Regions from separate parts of the Lelliottia amnigena genome, predicted to be linked through region 1. Evidence: predicted binding sites of a transcription regulator. Region 1 holds the regulator's gene; each other region holds the start of a gene.
The links. The regulator Fur, encoded in region 1, represses iron uptake genes when iron is present. The targets are predictions, from matches to a motif close to ATAATAATGAGAACNACTATCAA.
Positions count from the first base shown of each region.

Region 2: ftnA (non-heme ferritin) is a predicted target of Fur. The motif match lies at 2,832-2,854, and genes of this name have one in related genera.
Region 3: exbB (tol-pal system-associated acyl-CoA thioesterase) is a predicted target of Fur. The motif match lies at 3,474-3,496, and genes of this name have one in related genera.

Region 1 covers NZ_CP077236.1:3,055,195-3,061,610, forward strand. The annotation lists gene nagE (N-acetylglucosamine-specific PTS transporter subunit IIBC) at 1-10, shown strand, start outside; gene glnS (glutamine--tRNA ligase) at 182-1,849, shown strand; gene chiP (chitoporin ChiP) at 2,290-3,687, shown strand; gene chiQ (ChiQ/YbfN family lipoprotein) at 3,742-4,071, shown strand; gene fur (ferric iron uptake transcriptional regulator) at 4,197-4,643, opposite strand; gene fldA (flavodoxin FldA) at 4,935-5,465, opposite strand; gene ybfE (LexA regulated protein) at 5,623-5,910, opposite strand; gene ybfF (esterase) at 6,039-6,416, opposite strand, start outside.
Region 2 covers NZ_CP077236.1:4,462,599-4,469,014, reverse strand. The annotation lists gene I6L74_RS21135 (YecA/YgfB family protein) at 1-10, shown strand, start outside; gene tyrP (tyrosine transporter TyrP) at 50-1,261, opposite strand; gene I6L74_RS21125 (PM0253 family protein) at 1,511-1,852, shown strand; gene I6L74_RS21120 (YecH family metal-binding protein) at 1,920-2,159, shown strand; gene ftnA (non-heme ferritin) at 2,190-2,687, opposite strand; gene yecR (YecR family lipoprotein) at 2,906-3,244, opposite strand; gene I6L74_RS21105 (HD domain-containing phosphohydrolase) at 3,349-5,352, opposite strand; gene I6L74_RS21100 (RpiB/LacA/LacB family sugar-phosphate isomerase) at 5,774-6,412, shown strand.
Region 3 covers NZ_CP077236.1:1,005,362-1,011,777, reverse strand. The annotation lists gene yqhD (alcohol dehydrogenase) at 1-191, opposite strand, end outside; gene I6L74_RS04745 (AraC family transcriptional regulator) at 387-1,286, shown strand; gene yghB (DedA family general envelope maintenance protein YghB) at 1,318-1,977, opposite strand; gene metC (cystathionine beta-lyase) at 2,120-3,307, opposite strand; gene exbB (tol-pal system-associated acyl-CoA thioesterase) at 3,558-4,289, shown strand; gene exbD (TonB system transport protein ExbD) at 4,296-4,721, shown strand; gene I6L74_RS04720 (SDR family oxidoreductase) at 4,765-5,661, opposite strand; gene I6L74_RS04715 (hypothetical protein) at 5,803-6,255, opposite strand; gene I6L74_RS04710 (hypothetical protein) at 6,248-6,416, opposite strand, start outside.

The DNA of each region.
Region 1 (6,416 bases):
AGGCAAGTAATCGCTCCTGAGTAGAGTTCATGCCTTAAGCGGCGGGGGTTATCCTCCGCCGCTTTTTTTTGCATCAATCGCCCCCATTATTTTCCTCCTGGACGTTTTAAGGGTTGTCACTACGTCCGGCTTATAAGATCATACGCCGCTATACGTTATTTATGCCTTTGAGGAATCCACGATGAGTGAGGCTGAAGCCCGCCCGAGTAACTTTATTCGTCAGATCATCGATGAAGATCTGGCCAGTGGTAAGCACACCACGGTGCATACCCGTTTTCCGCCGGAGCCTAATGGCTACCTGCACATTGGCCATGCGAAATCCATCTGCCTGAACTTTGGCATTGCGCAAGACTATCAGGGCCAATGCAACCTGCGTTTCGATGACACCAACCCAGTAAAAGAAGACATCGAATACGTTGAGTCCATTAAAAACGATGTGCAGTGGCTAGGATTCAACTGGTCAGGCGACATTTGCTACTCTTCAGACTATTTTGATCAGCTCTTTGCCTATGCGGTTGAGCTGATCAATAAAGGCCTGGCCTACGTTGACGAACTGTCTGCTGACGAAATCCGTGAATATCGCGGCTCGCTGACTGCGCCGGGCAAAAACAGCCCATACCGCGATCGCAGCGTCGAAGAAAACCTCGCACTGTTCGAAAAAATGCGTGCCGGTGGTTTCGAAGAAGGTAAAGCGTGTCTGCGTGCCAAAATCGACATGGCATCGCCTTTCATCGTGATGCGCGATCCGGTTCTGTACCGTATCAAATTTGCCGAACACCACCAGACCGGCAACAAGTGGTGCATCTACCCGATGTACGACTTCACCCATTGCATCAGCGATGCGCTGGAAGGCATCACGCACTCTCTGTGTACGCTGGAATTCCAGGACAACCGTCGTCTGTACGACTGGGTGCTGGATAACATCACCATTCCTGTGCATCCGCGCCAGTACGAGTTCTCTCGTCTGAATCTGGAATACACCGTGATGTCTAAGCGTAAGCTGAATCTGCTGGTGACAGACAAGCACGTTGAAGGTTGGGATGACCCGCGTATGCCGACCATTTCCGGTCTGCGTCGTCGTGGTTACAGCGCCTCCTCTATCCGCGAATTCATCAAGCGTATCGGCGTGACCAAGCAAGACAACACCATCGAGATGGCGTCGCTGGAATCCTGTATTCGCGAAGATTTGAACGAAAATGCGCCGCGCGCAATGGCCGTTATCGATCCGGTTAAACTGGTTATCGAAAACTATCCGCAGGGCGAAAGCGAGCTGGTGACGATGCCTAACCATCCGAGCAAACCGGAAATGGGTAGCCGCGAAGTGCCATTCAGCGCAGAACTCTGGATCGACCGCGCCGATTTCCGCGAAGAAGCCAACAAACAGTACAAACGTCTGGTGATGGGCAAAGAAGTGCGCCTGCGCAATGCCTACGTGATCAAAGCTGAACGCGTAGAAAAGGACGCAGAAGGCAATATCACGACGATTTTCTGCAGCTATGACGCCGAAACCCTCAGCAAAGATCCGGCGGATGGCCGTAAAGTGAAAGGCGTTATTCACTGGGTCAGCGCTGCGCACGCGCTGCCGGTTGAAATTCGTCTTTACGATCGTCTGTTCAGCGTGCCGAATCCGGGCGCTGCGGAAGATTTCCTGGCGACGATCAATCCGGAATCACTGCTGATCAAACAGGGCTACGCTGAGCCGTCACTGAAAAATGCTGAAGCCGGCAAGGCTTACCAGTTTGAGCGTGAAGGCTACTTCTGTCTCGACAGCCGTTATGCAACCGCTACCAAACTGGTCTTTAACCGTACCGTAGGTCTGCGTGACACCTGGGCGAAAGCTGGCGAGTAATCCAGGTCAATGAGAGACAAACGCCGCACATTGCGGCGTTTTTTTTGCTTGTCGATCAGGCTGTTAGTATTTCATCGAAAAAAAGATGCCTAAAAATAAGGTCAATGAGCTGCTACTTATTTTATTAAATAAAATTTGATGCGCATGAGAAGAGTAAAATAAAACGATGTAATCGCTATCAATAATTATTAGTGATTGAATTTAGTTGATTTTTTAATGATAAAACCCTTCCTGATGTATATGTTACAAATCACTACCAATTATGTGCACTTCGTCATAATCCTGCATTTTGCCCACTGAAAAGCATTGATAATTCGCGTCGCGAAAAATAGTCTACAGACGGTAGTTAATTCGAGGGTATTTATAACTACCCCTGACCGTTTGGTCTTTTTAGATTTTTCGCCGTTTAAGGCGCTTTAATTCGTCAAAGAGGAACAACTATGCGTACGTTCAGTGGCAAACGTAGTGCGCTGGCGCTGGCTATTGCCGGTGTGACAGCAATGTCTGGCTTTATCGCTTCTCCGCAGGCTCAGGCAGCAGGCTTTATCGATGATTCCACGCTCACGGGCGGTATTTACTATTGGCAACGTGAACGTGACCGTAAAGACGTCACCGAAGACAAATACAAAACCAACCTGTCCCATTCTACCTGGAACGCCAATCTTGATTTCCAGTCAGGTTACGCTGCGGACATGTTCGGGCTGGATATTGCGGCGTTCACTGCCATTGAAATGGCCGAAAATGGCGACAGCGCCCACCCGAACGAAATCGCGTTCTCCTCCAGTAACAAAGCCTACAAAGAAGACTGGTCGGGTGATAAAAGCGGAATCAGCCTCTACAAAGCGGCCGCTAAATTCAAATACGGTCCGGTTTGGGCACGCGGTGGCTATATTCAGCCAACCGGTCAGACGCTGTTAGCCCCACACTGGAGCTTTATGCCAGGGACGTATCAGGGCGCTGAAGCCGGGGCAAACTTTGACTATGGCGATGCGGGCGCGTTGAGTTTCTCCTATATGTGGACCAACGAATATAAAGCGCCATGGCACCTTGAGATGGACAAGTTCTATCAGAATGACAAGAAAACCAAAGTCGAGTATCTCCACTCGTTAGGGGCGAAATATGACTTTAAAAACGATTTAGTGCTGGAAGCGGCGTTTGGTCAGGCAGAAGGATACGTGGATCAGTACTTCGCCAAAGCCAGCTATAAATTCGATATCGTTGGCGGCCCGCTGTCGACCAGTTATCAGTTCTACGGTACGCGTGACAAAGTCAGCGATGGCGGTGTGAACGATCTGTATGACGGCACGGCATGGCTTCAGGCGCTGACCTTTGGCTACAAAATCGGGCAGGTTGATTTACGCCTGGAAGGGACATACGTGAAGGCCGAAGGTCAGCAGGGCTACTTCCTGCAGCGTATGACGCCGACCTACGCATCTTCAAATGGTCGCCTGGATATCTGGTGGGATAACCGTTCGGATTTCAACGCCGATGGCGAGAAAGCCGTATTCTTCGGTGCCATGTATGACCTGAAAAACTGGAATCTGCCGGGCTGGGCAGTTGGTGCATCTTACGCGTATGCATGGGACGCAAAACCTGCTGATATGGCGACGCCGGACGCTTACTACGATCCGAACTATCGCCTGAAAGAGTCCTCATACAGCCTCGATGCCATCTACACGCTTCAGGACGGTCGCGCGAAGGGCACGATGTTTAAACTGCACTTCACTCAATACGACAACCATTCCGACATTCCAAGCTACTCGGGCGGTTACGGCAACATCTTCCAGGACGAGCGTGACGTGAAATTCATGGTCATCGCACCCTTCACCATTTTCTGATGAACGCGCCGGCGGGATGATTCCCCCCATCCCGCCGGAATGGAGACTGATATGCTGAAAAAATGTGTTATCGTCGCGATGCTTGCATCGGGACTGGTCGCTTGCGCACAACCGCAGGCACCAAAAGAAGACTCTCGACTGAAAGAGGCCTACAGCGCCTGTATTAACACCGCCGAAGGATCGCCAGAAAAAATTGAAGCCTGCCAGAGCGTGCTGAATGTGCTGAAAAAAGAGAAAGCGCACGAGCAGTTTGCGACGCAGGAAAATGTGCGGGTGCTGGATTACCAGGCCTGTATCCAGGCGCGTCAAACCGGCAACGATCAGGAAGTGGCAAAGCGTTGTGACAAGATCTGGCAGGAGATTCGCAGCAATAACAGCAAGTAATCCTCTTTTGCCACGCCCGGCTGTGCGCCATCCTGATGTGAGTTGGATGGCGCACAACCGGGTTTTTTATTTATAGCAGGCAAAAAAAAGCCAACCGTCAGGTTGGCTCAGTGTATGAAAAACGATTATTTCGTGTCGTGCGCGTGATCGTTTTCGCGGCAATCGCCTTCAGCACAGTGACCGTAGAGGTACAGGCTGTGGTTGGTCAGACGGATACCATGACGAGTGGCAATCTCACGCTGACGAGATTCGATAGATTCATCGCTAAATTCAATCACCTTGCCGCAATCCAGGCAGATGAGGTGATCGTGGTGATGCTGTTGTGTCAGTTCGAAAACGGATTTACCGCCTTCAAAATTATGACGGGTGACAATCCCGGCGTCATCAAATTGGTTCAGAACGCGATAAACGGTCGCCAGGCCAATCTCTTCGCCCATGTCGATCAGACGTTTATACAAGTCTTCCGCACTGACATGGTGATTGTCCGGCCCTTGCAGTACTTCCAGAATTTTTAAACGAGGAAGCGTAACTTTCAGGCCAGCCTTCTTTAATGCGGTATTGTTGTCAGTCATGCGGAATCTGTCCTGTTGCTAAACGATTCACTTCTAAAGAAGAAGTGACAGAAAATGCACTTGGGATAATGCGTTTCATTATAGAACTGCCATGCCTAAATGAAAACTGCAAGTCTCAAGCAAAGTATGCTTATAAAAACGTGGTATCGCCAACAAAGTTGAGCGAAGGCATCCACTTTAACCTGGGATATTGTACAGGTATGAAAGCAAAAGTTAAAAATTTGTAGCAATTATTTTAATTGGAATTACCTATCAATGCGGCGCAACAGTTTTGCAGCGCCGCACGATCAATCAGGCATTCAGGATATCGTCGAGGTGAAGTTCTTCGCGGATCTGCTTAACCCATTTGTCTACGCGTTCTGCGGTGAGCTCTGGTTGACGGTCTTCGTCAATCGCCAGGCCCACAAAATGATCGTCATCCGCAAGGCCTTTAGACGCTTCAAAGTGATAACCCGCCGTTGGCCAATGACCGACAATCGCCGCGCCGCGCGGTTCGATGATGTCGCGAATGGTGCCCAGCGCATCACAGAAATACTCTGCGTAATCTTCCTGGTCACCGCAACCGAACAGCGCGACCAGCTTACCGTTAAAGTCGACTTCTTCCAGCGTTGGGAAGAAATCGTCCCAGTCACACTGTGCTTCGCCGTAGTACCAGGTTGGAATGCCCAGCAGCAGAATATCGTAACCTTCGAGATCTTCTTTGCTGCTCTTCGCAATGTCATGGACGTCGGCAACGTCTTTACCTAGCTGTTTTTGAATGTTTTTTGCGATGTTTTCGGTATTACCGGTATCGCTGCCGAAGAAAATGCCGATGATTGCCATGAGTAAAATAACCTCTTGAAACTTAATGGTATGGTGGCACAAATTGTCCACGGATGAGGGCAATCATAGCAGAACAGAGAAGTCAGCGGAAACAGCTATCACGCGGGACTGCACTCTGTGCTACATGAAAGTGGGGTAAGGGCGATTTTTCAGACTTTTACTGTGAATGGCGCAATGCCTGCAGTTGCAGCATAAGCATCTCTTCGATCAGCTCGCTGCGGCTGATTTCACGGGCCTCAGCCAGTTCGCTTAGGGCGTCGACTGCGTCCGCATTGAGTTTTAACTCGACGCGTTTAAGCCCACGACTTTTGTCGCGTTTAAGCTGGTTTCGCTTATTGATGCGCAACTGTTCATCGCGCGAAAGCGGATTGGTTTTAGGTCGTCCCGGTCGACGTTCAGTCGCGAACAGATCTAATGTCGTACGGTCCGTTTGTTCTTTGGCCATGATTCAGAGACTTCGGGGAAAACGAGCGGCCCTGCTATTGCCGGGGCGATGAGCGCGACATCATACATTACTGATATCAGCACGCCAACGACTGGAGGCCAACAGGCGTCCAGTCGCTGACATTTTAATCAAATCGCGTTCTCAGAGAGATAACGGCGGATGGCGCGCAGCACCGCGTCCGGTTTTTCGGCGTGAACCCAGTGGCCTGCACCGGCAATCACATGCGCACGCGCCTGCGGGAATTGCGCCAGCAGCGTATCGCGATAGGCTTCTGTGACATACGGTGAATTGCCGCCGCGAATAAAGAGCGTAGGGGCCTGCCAGGCTGGAATTGGCTGCCAGCCAACAATGTTATCGTATTGATCCCACAGAACCGGGACGTTAAACCGCCACGCGCCCTCGACGAACGACTTCAGCAGAAACTGCACCACGCCTTCTTCATCTAAATGCTCGCGCATAATCGCCGCAGCCTGCTGACGGGTTGCAACGCCCGCCTCAGTGACGGC
Region 2 (6,416 bases), 1.4 Mb from region 1:
TTTGCATTAATTGCATTGATAAAAATAGGGCTCATTATGAGCCCTTTTCTTAACCGATTTCCGGTAACAATCCTGCTGCGATTGAAAACTGTACCAGGATAACCACAATACCGCAGGTGAATACCATTGCCAGAAGCGGTTTGCCCCCCCATACCCGATAGCCTGAGTCAGGATGTTGCTGACGGCTTTTCCATGCCAGAAGGGAAGGAAGCAGCAGCGCAAGCACGGCGAGCGCCACGCCCGCGTAGCCCAGCGCCATCACAAATCCGCGTGGGTAAAACAGCGCGAAGGCGAGTGGCGGCAAGAAGGTTACAACGCCTGTCTGGATGCGTCCCCCGACGGAGCGACGGCGCTGGAACAAGTCCGCCAGATAATCGAACAGACCCAGCGCTACGCCAAGGAAAGAGGTCGCCAGCGCAAGGTCAGCAAACAGATGAACCGCCAGCTCAACATGCGGCGAGGCTACCACTTCACGCAGCGCCTGCAGGAATCCATTCAAACCGGAATGGTCAGCCATTAAGCCGATAAACGTCGAGGAATCGATGCTGCCCAACGTCACCAGTTGCCAGAAGATATAAGCAATTAATGGAATGGCGCTGCCGATGATAAACACCCGACGCAGCTTGCGGATATCACCGTTCATGTAGCTCACAATGCTCGGCACGCTGCCGTGAAAGCCAAATGAAGTGAAAATTACCGGGATGGCGGAAAGCGCCAGCCCTTGCTGAAGCGGAAGTGTCAGTAAATTGACTTTGTGCACGTGCGGGGCAAGCAGAACGAGCATCAGCACCAGGAAAATAATTTTGGCGCTAAACAGAAAACGGTTAAACAGATCGACGAGAGAGGTTCCGACACATACCACGCCGCCACCGATTACGGTGAAAAAGATAACGCCGGTCGCCGGGGAAATGTCCGTACCAAACCAGTCATTCACACTCGAGGCGATCAACTCACCCGCGCCGCTTATATAAGCCGCGGTCAGCGCGTACATCAGGAACATCATGCTGAAACCGGTGATCCATTGACCGTAGCGGCCCAGATAGCGTGCCGCCAGCGAGCCAAGCCCTGTGTCAGCAGGAACGTGCTGATAGACCTCAAGCAGCAGCAATGCCGTGTAGCACATCAGCGCCCACAGGCAGCCTAAAAGCAGTAACGTGACGCTAAAGCCGACACCGGCAGCGGCCAGCGGCATCGCCAGCATTCCTGCGCCAATCGTCGTGCCTGCGACGATAAAAATACTTCCCAGAGTTCTGTTTCTCACGCTTTCCTCTACCGCAACAACAAATCGCAACCCATTCTGCGGCGCAGAGTAAGTGAAAAGCACCACTTCGTCAAATCACCGTTACAATTGGCGTAATTAAATATTTACGATTTCGACTGAGTGCGATATTTAGGGCAACTGGCTGATACTTTTGAGGGTTTTGCCTACTTCATAAGGGCAATACTTTCGCGCGAAAATCAGGCGTACCTTAAACAGTAAATATAAATAATCAACAAAAGTGAGAAGCTGATGGCAGGGGATAATCCCTTTCAGGCCGCTTGGAGTCGTTCGGGCAATTTACTGTGTCACGGACACTGGATTATTCACTACAACGGTGAGGCACTTGAATTGCCTGAGCCGCGTCGTGAAAAAGATATGGGGACGTGGGCGATCTACAACATTATGGATCCGGACGATGAGATTTTTGCCCAGGGTTTGAAAGAGGATGAGTGGATAATTGAGAACGTCGAGTGGCTCACCGACCTGTTCTTCGACAACGCTATTCCGCTCGAAAGCGTCAACTATCGCGCCTTTTATCAGGCGATTAATCCTCATGACTGGCGATGCACCAGCTGTGCCGGGTGCATGTAAACCTGTGCCAGCGCAAGGCGTGAGGCCGACTTCGCGTGTAGTCTGTGCCTTTCTTTCTGGAGGGGTTATGACGTCAATTCACGGGCATGAAGTGCTCAATATGATGCTGGAATCTGATGAGCAATATTCAGAAACCAGTCTGATTCAGGTTATCCATACGCGATTCGGTGAAAGTGCGCGTTTCCATACGTGTTCTGCGGAGAATATGACGGCCGCGCAGCTCGTGGAATTCCTGAAGAATAAAGGTAAATTTATTCCCTTATCGGAAGGGTTTTCTACGCACCAAAGTAAAATATGTCAGCATTAAAAAAGGGAGCCAGCAGGCTCCCTTTTAAAATTAATTCTGGGTGTCGAGCGTGGAAAGCTCTTTATCAATAAAGTACAGACCTTCGCCAGATTTACCCACCAGTGACAATTTATCCAGAACAGATTTAAACAATTTCTCTTCTTCGTGTTGTTCTGCCACATACCACTGCAGGAAATTAAAGGTTGGATAATCCTGACCAATCATCGCAGCGTGGGTTAATTCATTAATTTTTTGCGTGATCAGCTGTTCATGTTCGTACGTTGCGCGGAACAATTCATCCAGAGACGCGTACTCCGCGAAAGGGGATGCAACAGGATTAATGCGCGGCAGACTGCCAGTATCGGCCAGATAATCAAACAGACGCTGCATGTGCGTCATCTCTTCCTGAGCGTGACGACGCAGAAATGCGGCTGCGCCTTCAAAACTGTGGAAGCTGCACCAGGCACTCATCTGTTGATAAAGCAGGGATGAAAAAAGCTCAAGGTTCATTTGCTCGTTGAGCTTATCGATCATTTCAGTTTTCAGCATGGTGCAGCTCCATATAATTATTTATGAGTCGGGCAGAGCGTCACTATAATTTGTTATTAAATTATTTGCAAAAGGTAAAATAAAGATATTATTTATTTAAAATACGAATGGGAATAAAACGCATTGGCAATGGTTAATATTTTAATGAGAATTGTTCTGTTTCTTATTTGAATATGCTGCCAGCGCTATTCTGGCAGCACTATTATTAATAGTAGGTATTAATAGTAGGTTTGCTTTGCCGAGGGATTAATCGCGAAACCCTGGCACTTGTATTGGATCGTCACGCTTTCATTCAGGCACAGCGAACCGCTGACAACAGTGCAGGTTTTTATCGGCTGGCCATAAGCTGAAGCGGTCGCGTAACCCATTGCCTGGCATTCACGTGTCGCCGTACCGTTAGTCACGTAATTATCATAATGGCTATTTTGCAGTATTGCCTGACCCATATTGAGCCTGACAACGCCGCTGGTGCTGTCCACGCTGTTCACTTCAGCCTGGCGGGTCACATTACAACCCGCGAGCAACAGAAGCGCGCCTGCAAGGAATAATCTCTTCATATTTCGCTCTGAGTCATTGAAAACACTCTATCCTACCGTCTGATCCGGCGCGCAATGCGTGGAATAGCCAGCCAATCCGCTCTTTCTCTTTGCGACGGCGGTGCTCAATCCGCCAGACTGTCAAATATCGTGCGAAACTTGAGATGGTGTTTGCGGAATAACGCAATGAGTTGCGGATCGAAGTGGCGTCCAGCGCCATCAAAGATCACCTCGCACGCCTGTTCGTGAGTAAATGCGGGTTTGTACACGCGTTTTTGCCGTAATGCGTCGTACACATCCGCCAACGCCAGGATGCGTGCTTCTAGCGGAATATTCTCGCCGCGAAGCCCCTCGGGATAGCCGCTGCCGTCCCATTTTTCGTGATGGAAGTGAATAATATTTTCCGCGACCGGACCCAGCGCCAGGCCCTGAATGATCATATAGCCTTTCGTCGTATGCAGTTTCATTTCGCTGAATTCTTGAGGCGTTAGCGGCCCCTGCTTGCGCAAAATGCGGTCGGGGACGGCGATTTTCCCGACATCATGCAACGAAGCAAAATGCTCAATGTCTGCGATCATTTTGCGGGACAATTTCAGCTCGCGAGCCATCATTGCGCAGTATTTCGCGACGCGCTGGATATGGCTTCCTGTCTCGTCATCGTGCGCGCGGTTGACCTTTTCCAGCGCCTGCACAATATTGCGATTGATTAACCGATTCTCTTTTATATGGCGGCGCATCATTATCAGCATAAACAGGCTAAACAGCGCCGTCACAAGCAAAATGACGCTGACTATTTTCAGCGTGTTTTTGGTTAAATCAGGAAAGAAATCAGGTTCTTCCTGGCGCTCCAGTTGCGTACGGAAGCTAGAGAGACGGTGAATCTGAGTGAGCAGTTGAAAGAGAGGGTGATCGGGCTGAACCCGGGGGCCAACAATAAACTCAGATCGCGTGATGCCAGCCACTTTTAGCACGCCTCGGAACAACTCATTGCCGCGAAGCGTCGACTCCAGCGAACTTAAATCGCCCAGAATATAGTCAATTTTGTTGTTTTCGATGGCATCGATCAGGCCGTTAAGGCTGTGTTGGGTCACGATAACGACGTCGTTACCGAATCGTTCCTGTAAATAGCGGGCGGAGAATGACCCCTCCAGCACGCCGACACGCTGGCTGCGAATACTTTCCTCATCCCACAAAAATGGCTGTTTGATTCGATTGTAATAGACGTTATGCCAGGCAATGTCCGGCCCAATTCGACCTGCTGCATGCTCGGTATTGCTGCTTTCGGCGACATCAACAAGGCGAACAGGCCAGCGCTGTTTGTCCAGCGTTTCGGCATAATTATCAATAAAATGAACATCGACTTCCATGCCGAGTAATTCGCGCATGTCATTAATCATATTGATCGCGGTTCCCTGGTAACCACGGTTGTCTTTCCAGATTATCGGCGCAAAGTTTTCATTTTTAGGTAACCAGATTTCCAGATGATTATTGGCAAGCCAGGCTTTTTCATCATTTGAAATAACAATACGACTGAGAAGGTATTGTCGCTTACTCTCCTCCAGCGCCTGGCGTAACGCCCCGCTGCGGTACCACTCACCAATAAAGGTATTTACCTTTTCACGTAAATCGCGCAGCTCCGGGCTGAACGCTAGCACCACGGGGATACGCAGTTCAGGAAAAGGATGGGAGAGCAGGTAGTAGCGCTGGGTGTTTTCCATCTCACTGGCGTCATTGATGTAGAAGTCGGCTTTACGCTCGCTCAGTAAGCGGAAGGCTTCTTCGCTGGTGGCGACCAGATGAATTGAGCGAAACGTCAGATCCGGATAACGCTTTTGTACGCTCTCAAGCGTGGCATCATTCTGGCGAAACAGAACGCGAGCGTTAGCCAGCTCTTCTGCAGTATTCACCCACATCGATGGGCTGGCAGCCACCACTTCATTGATAAAGAGCTGTGATGAGAGGATTTTGGTGCGCGCCCTCGACTCCGTTCGCAGAACGCCTGCATACACTCCGTAGCTGTCGGTATTAAAACGCTGTCCGATTTCAGGTCCACCTATCGGCTTGAGTTCCAGATGTGTGTCATATTTAAGGTTAATCGCGCGGATAAGTTCGGGATAGAAACCCTGCATTTCGCCCTGGGGAGTGCGCCAGTATTCAAAACTGTCGGCATCATAAATCCAGACGGGAACAGGGTTTGATTGAGGGGAGGGTTGTGCAAACGTTATTCTTGCCCAGAACAGTCCATAAAGGATAATTATCCCGATTAGCAATGCGATGCGAGGCTTCCGGCGGCGCATATTCACAGGTGTTCCCCAAAGGATTTTATGGTCTTTAAAATGCAGTCTAGCTAACCGACGGATTCGCGAGTACAAATTTCGTCACTTTATGAGCACGCACAAATTTGCACCCTCAAAACAGAAATGTGTGAAGTCACCTTAATTTTTTAAAACATTTTTTCAGTTAATTTGAAAGTATGTTTGCCAGATAGTAGAGTTGAGTGGACGAGCTATCTGTGGCGGGACAACCCGCATCGCATTCAGGAGATGAAGAATGAAAATTGCACTGATGATGGAAAACAGCCAGGCGGGGAAAAACGCCATTATTCTTAATGAATTGAAAGGCGTAGCCGACGAAAAAGGCTTCCCGGTGTTTAACGTGGGGATGAGTGATGAGAACGACCATCACCTGACGTACATCCACCTGGGCATCATGGCCAGCATCCTGATCAATTCTAAGGCTGTTGACTTCGTCGTGACCGGCTGCGGCACCGGCCAGGGCGCGTTGATGTCCCTGAACATCCATCCTGGCGTGAACTGCGGCTACTGTATCGATCCGGCTGATGCCTTCCTGTTTGCCCAGATCAACAACGGTAACGCACTGGCGCTGCCGTTTGCCAAAGGCTTTGGTTGGGGCGCGGAACTGAACGTGCGCTTTATCTTTGAAAAAGCATTCACTGGCCGTAAAGGCGAAGGTTATCCACCGGAGCGTAAAGAGCCACAGGTCCGTAATGCCGGTATCCTGAATCAGGTTAAAGCCGCCGTTGTGAAGGACAACTATCTGGATACACTGCGCGCAATCGACCCGGAACTGGTGAAAACCGCCGTGTCAGGCCAGCGCTTCCAGCAGTGCTTCTTTGAAAACTGCCAGGACAAAGAGATTGAAGCCTTTGTTCGCGGTATCGTCGGCTAATCTT
Region 3 (6,416 bases), 2.0 Mb from region 1:
CCGCCGAACTCACGCACATCCACGCCTTCCAGGGCGCTGTAAACCTGATCCAGCACGCCGGTCTTTTTGACGCTACCGCCACCGTACGTGATCAGCACGCGAGCGCCTTCAGGAATTTGATCGCGCAGATCGGCGATAGCATTTTTGCCAAACAGAATGCGGGTGGGGGTATGCAGATTAAAGTTGTTCATTGCTCGTTCCCTTATGTGGGTGAAAAATCGTGGTGGCGAAGAGGGCTACCTGATGGTGATCATTGTGGCTATCGGACGCTATCCTCTCAATGCACATTTCTGCCGTTGTCTTGCCCATTTCTACAGATGGCTGGAGAAAATGCGAAAAAGTGCGCACACTGTCATCCATGGAAACCGTAGGAGGAGCAAGTACAGATGAACCGCGAAGAGATTTGCCAGCAATTGACTGAGAAAATTAACAATTTGAAAGATAAAGAAAATAATCTCAACGATGTGCTGCCAGATATTCGTCTGTTATACGGTACACAGCCCGGAACGCGTACGCCGGTGATGTATCAGCCGGGCATCGTTTTTCTCTTTTCGGGCCATAAAATTGGTTATATCAACGAACGTGTGTTCCGCTACGACACCAATGAATATTTGCTCCTGACAGTACCTTTACCCTTCGAATGTGAAACCTTCGCGACAGAAGCGGTTCCGCTGGCGGGTATCCGGGTCAATGTCGATATTCTTCAGCTCCAGGAGCTATTGATGGATATCGGTGAAGATGAGCTTTTCCAGCCTGCGATGGCGGCGAGCGGCATCAACTCTGCTACGCTCTCCGAGGAGATTTTGTGCGCCATTGAGCGCTTACTGGATGTAATGGAAAGGCCGCTGGATGCGCGAATCCTCGGCAAGCAAATTGTACGCGAGATTCTTTATCATGTGCTGATGGGGCCGGGAGGCGGGGCGCTGCTGGCGCTGGTGAGCCGCCAGACGCATTTTAGCCTCATTAGCCGCGTACTGAAGCGTATCGAAAGCCAGTACACCGAAAACCTGAGTGTGGATGAGCTGGCGTCAGAAGCGAATATGAGTATTTCGGCGTTCCATCATAATTTTAAATCGGTCACCAGCACATCGCCACTGCAGTACCTGAAAAGCTATCGTCTGCACAAAGCCCGCATGCTGATGATTCATGACGGCATGAAGGCCAGCGCCGCGGCAATGCGCGTGGGCTATGAGAGTGCCTCGCAGTTTAGTCGTGAGTTCAAACGTTATTTCGGCGTGACGCCAGGGGAAGATGCGGCGCGTATCAGGATGATGCAGGGAGTGTGAGATTTGCCCTCTCGGCAGAGAGGGCATTCGATCAGGCGTTACAGTATTTCTTTTTAATGACCACCGCGATGGTGCCCACCAGTCCTGCCACTAACAGGAACATCGGCAGAATCATCAGGAACGTCATCACCTGATCTTCGTGACGCTTCACAAACGGGATCATGCTGATGGCGTAACCCAGTGACGTCACCACGCCGACCCACAGCAGTGCGCTCAGCCAGTTGAAGAACTGGAAGCGACGGTTCGACAGGCCAGAGATCCCCGCCATGGTAGGCAGCAATGTGCGAACAAAGGCCAGAAAACGCCCCGCTAACAGTGCCAGTAAACCATGACGATCGAACATACAGGTCGCCCGCTCATGATATTTAACAGGTAATTGCGACAGCCAGCTTTTCACCACGCGGGTGTTACCAAGCCATCGCCCCTGTAAATAGCTCAACCAGCAGCCCAGGCTCGCAGCTGAAGTTAGAATGACAACGGTAGGGGCGAAGTCCATAACACCTTTACCGATTAACGCACCTGCCAGTAATAGCAGGCTATCCCCTGGAAGAAACGATGCGGGAAGCAGACCGTTTTCCAGAAACAGCGTTGCGAACATGACAAAATAAACAACACCCACAACGTGTGGATCCGCCAGCGCAGCAAAATCGTGTTGCCAGAGCGCAGCGATAATATCTTGAATGACAGCCATGGACTTTCCTGTGGAACAACTTATATGCGGCTATTGTACTCCTCATTTTACGTGCTGGCGTTGATCGCGGACGCAACAAATGCAGACTTTTCTACTCATGGCGTAGATAAAACGGTTCGGGAGTACAGTTTAAGCCTGCACATTACACGATACGCTCAAAACCTGCCGATAAATCCGCAATCAGATCGTCAACATTTTCTAAACCGATATGCAGTCGGATCAGCGTACCGGTAAAGTCCACTTCGCCGCCGGGACGTAATTCGGCAATCTGTTCTGGTTGGTTCGGCAGAATCAGCGATTCAAACCCGCCCCAGGAATAGGCCATGCTGAACAGCGTGAAGTTATCCAGATAGGTTGCCAGCTCGTCATTGCTCAGACGTTTATTGAGCACAAATGAGAACAAGCCGCTGCTGCCCGTAAAGTCACGCTGCCAGAACGCATGGCCTTTACTGCCCGGCAGCGCCGGATGATTAACGCGAGCCACCTGGGGATGTTGCGCCAGCCACTCGGCCACTTTCAGACTGCTTTCATGATGCTGACGCAAGCGTACACCGAGCGTACGCAGTCCGCGGCTGGTCATATACGCGGTATCGGCATCCACCATTTGTCCCATCAGATAGGCATTTTCACGCAGTTGCTCCCAACAGCGGGCGTTGGACACCGCCGTGCCGATCATGCCATCAGAGTGGCCGATCAGGTATTTTGTGGCGGCCTGAATGGAGATGTCGATGTCGAAATCCAGCGCTTTGAACAACACGCCCGCCGCCCAGGTGTTATCGATCATAATGATGGCGTCGGGTGCGACGCGACGCACGGCACGAACGATCGCCGGAACATCATGCACTTCCATGGTGATGGAGCCGGGCGATTCCAGGAACACAATTCGCGTATTCGGTTGGATAAGCTCCGCAATCCCTTCACCAATCAAAGGATCGAACCAGCCGGTCGTGACGCCCAGTTTAGTCAGGATTTTGGTACAGAAATCCTGGCTGGGTTCGTAGGCGGTGTTAGTCATCAGGATATGATCGCCCTGTTCGACAAACGCCAGAATAGTGTTTGCGACAGCCGCCGCACCGCAGGGGAACAACGCACAGCCTGCGCCGCCTTCCAGTTCGCACATCGCATCCTGCAGCGAAAAATGGGTCAGCGTGCCGCGGCGCCCGTAAAACAGTTCGCCTTTCGCGCGGTTGCGGGTAGCGTGCTTTTTGGCCTCGACGGTTTCAAAAACCAGCGAGGAGGCGCGCTGGATAACGCTATTTACCGAACCCTGAGTATACTTTTTACTCCGTCCAGCCTGGACAAGCGTGGTATCAAGATGTTTCTCTGCCATGTTCGCTAAACCTGTTTTATACGTCTGGACGTCCAGACTACCATGAATGGAAAACTCTGCACCCGGATGCTTAGCGAATAAGCACAATATTTTCTAAAAAATAAGCATAAGAAATTTTTACTGTGTAAGCGCAAGGAAAATGAGCGGAAATTACGGCAGTATGTAAATACTAATGAGAACCACTATCAATTCGATGTGGTTTTGATATTATTATGCTCAGAAAATGTGATTTGCGTCCTGGAGATACAGAGTGGGTAATAATTTGATGCAGACGGATCTCTCCGTTTGGGGCATGTACCAACATGCTGACATCGTGGTTAAGATTGTGATGATCGGCCTGATTCTGGCGTCCGTGATCACCTGGGCTATTTTCTTCAGCAAAAGCGTTGAGCTGATCTCCCAAAAGCGTCGCCTGAAGCGCGAACAACAGCAGTTGGCTGAGGCACGCTCTCTGGATCAGGCAAATGACATGACGTCGGCGTTCCATGCGAAAAGCCTGACCTCTATTTTAGTGAACGAAGCGCAGAACGAGCTGGAACTTTCCGCAGGCAGTGAAGATAACGAAGGCATTAAAGAGCGTACCGGCTTCCGTCTGGAGCGTCGCGTTGCTGCCGTAGGTCGTCACATGGGTCGCGGTAACGGTTATCTGGCGACTATCGGTGCGATTTCCCCGTTCGTTGGTCTGTTTGGTACGGTTTGGGGCATCATGAACAGCTTCATCGGTATCGCCCAGACCCAAACCACCAACCTGGCCGTTGTGGCGCCAGGCATCGCAGAAGCATTGTTGGCAACGGCTATCGGTCTGATCGCAGCAATTCCTGCGGTTGTCATCTATAACGTCTTTGCCCGTATGATTGGCAGCTTCAAAGCGACGTTGGGCGATGTTGCCGCGCAGGTTCTGCTCCTGCAAAGCCGCGATCTTGACCTCAGCGCCAGCAACGTTAAGCCGGTTCATGCTGCTTCGAAACTGCGTTTAGGTTAATCAATCATGGCAATGCGTCTTAATGAAAATCTGGACGATAATGGCGAAATGCATGAAATCAACGTGACGCCGTTTATCGACGTAATGTTGGTTCTGCTGATTATCTTCATGGTCGCCGCGCCTTTGGCGACGGTCGATGTGAAGGTCAATCTGCCTGCGTCCTCGAGCCAGCCGCAGCCGCGTCCGGAAAAACCGATTTATCTCTCAGTGAAAGCGGATAAATCGATGTTCCTGGGCAACGATCCGGTGACTGATGACTCTGTCATTCCCGCGCTCGATGCCATGACGCAAGGAAAGAAAGACACCACGGTCTTCTTTCGGGCTGACAAAACCGTCGACTACGAAACCATGATGAAAGTGATGGACACGCTGCACCAGGCGGGTTATCTCAAAATAGGTTTAGTTGGCGAAGAGACAGTCAAAGCGAAATGAAAAAAAGCTGGCGAAAGCCAGCTTTTTTGCGTCCAGAGCCTGATTATCCCAGGTGTTCCCCACCGCATACGCCATGCACTTCGGCCGTGACGTAGCTCGATTCCTGACTCGCCAGATAGACATACACCGCCGCCAGTTCCGCCGGTTGCCCCGCGCGTTTCATTGGCGTCTGCTGGCCAAACTGCGGAATTTTTTCCTGCGTCTGACCGCCAGATATTTGCAGTGCCGTCCAGATTGGGCCCGGTGCGACCACATTTACCCGAATGCCTTTCTCCGCAACCTGTTTTGCCAGCCCACGGCTGTAGTTGAGGATCGCGGCTTTGGTTGAAGCATAATCCAGCAGATGTGGACTGGGCTGATAAGCCTGAATCGAAGAGGTCGTCACAATGCTGGAACCGGCTGGCAGGAGTGGGATCGCCTCCTGAGTTATCCAGAAAAGCGCCAGCACGTTCACCGCGTACGTCTCTTTAAATTGTTCCGTGGTGAGGTCGGCAATGTTTTCAACAGCGGTCTGCTTACCCGCGACCAGCGCCAGCGTATCCAGCCCTCCCAGCGCGTCATGTGCGGTATGCACCAATGACCGGGCAAAAGACTCATCGCTTAAATCGCCTGGAATCAGCACCGCTTTACGGCCGGCTTCTTGAATGAGCTGTTTGACCTGCTGAGCATCTTCTTCTTCAGCGGGCAGAAAGTTAATCGCCACGTCAGCACCTTCACGTGCGTAAGCAATCGCTGCTGCGCGTCCGATACCGGAGTCACCCCCCGTGACCAGCGCTTTGCGCCCGCTTAGCCTGCCGCTGCCCTTGTACGTCTTCTCGCCGCAGTCAGGGATGGGCGTCATCTTCGATTGCACGCCGGGAGCAGGTTGTTTCTGTTTAGGGAAGTCACCGGTGTAATACTGAGTGGTCGGATCCTGGAATTTTGTCTGGTGATTTGCCATAAGGAATCTCCTTGCTCGCGTTGTAAAACACTAAGCTTAGGTGATTCATTCAGGCTTTAGGGATCATTCAGGATAATCCTTAATCCCATGCCGAACACGATCGGACGGGGCGAATAAAGCGACACAAGGGGAGGGGGAAGTCTAAGGCGTGTTCGAGGGAGTCTCTGTTTTAGAGGTCAGCGCGTCTTCATCCAGTGCAACCGTGGTGACATTTGATGTGTGGTAGCCGCCATCAGCCAGTTTACGGGAGAGGCGCAGGGTTGCAGTTTCACGGGCCAGTAAATACTGGTAATTTGTTTCCAGGCGCCCCATGATTTTATCTTTCAATTCGGGCTTCAGTTCCATCACTGCATTAATCATCGCGCCGTAGATTTCTTCTTTAACCTGCAAAGAATAAATTTCATGACGATTTTGCCATTTCAAACGGACGACGGCTGCCGGGATCGATACCACGTCTTGTGCAATGCGGGCCATCTCGTCATTTTTATGTTTTTTTAGGGCTTCGAGATTTTGCTTTAAGATAAACTCATCACTTTTATGGTTATCTAAAGTCAAATAAACGTTATTATCTTCAACTACTTTCACGTTAATCATCCTCTAGTTTATAAAAAATAGGGTTGTTTTTCTCTCTGGTAATAAGATTAAGCCAAATTTCGTTGCCTGCTTCATTTATTTGTTCGGACTTTTCAGCCATTATTTGACTTAATGTCTGGGCATCTATTTCACCTTCGGCCTGTAGGTCGTTAAGGAGATGC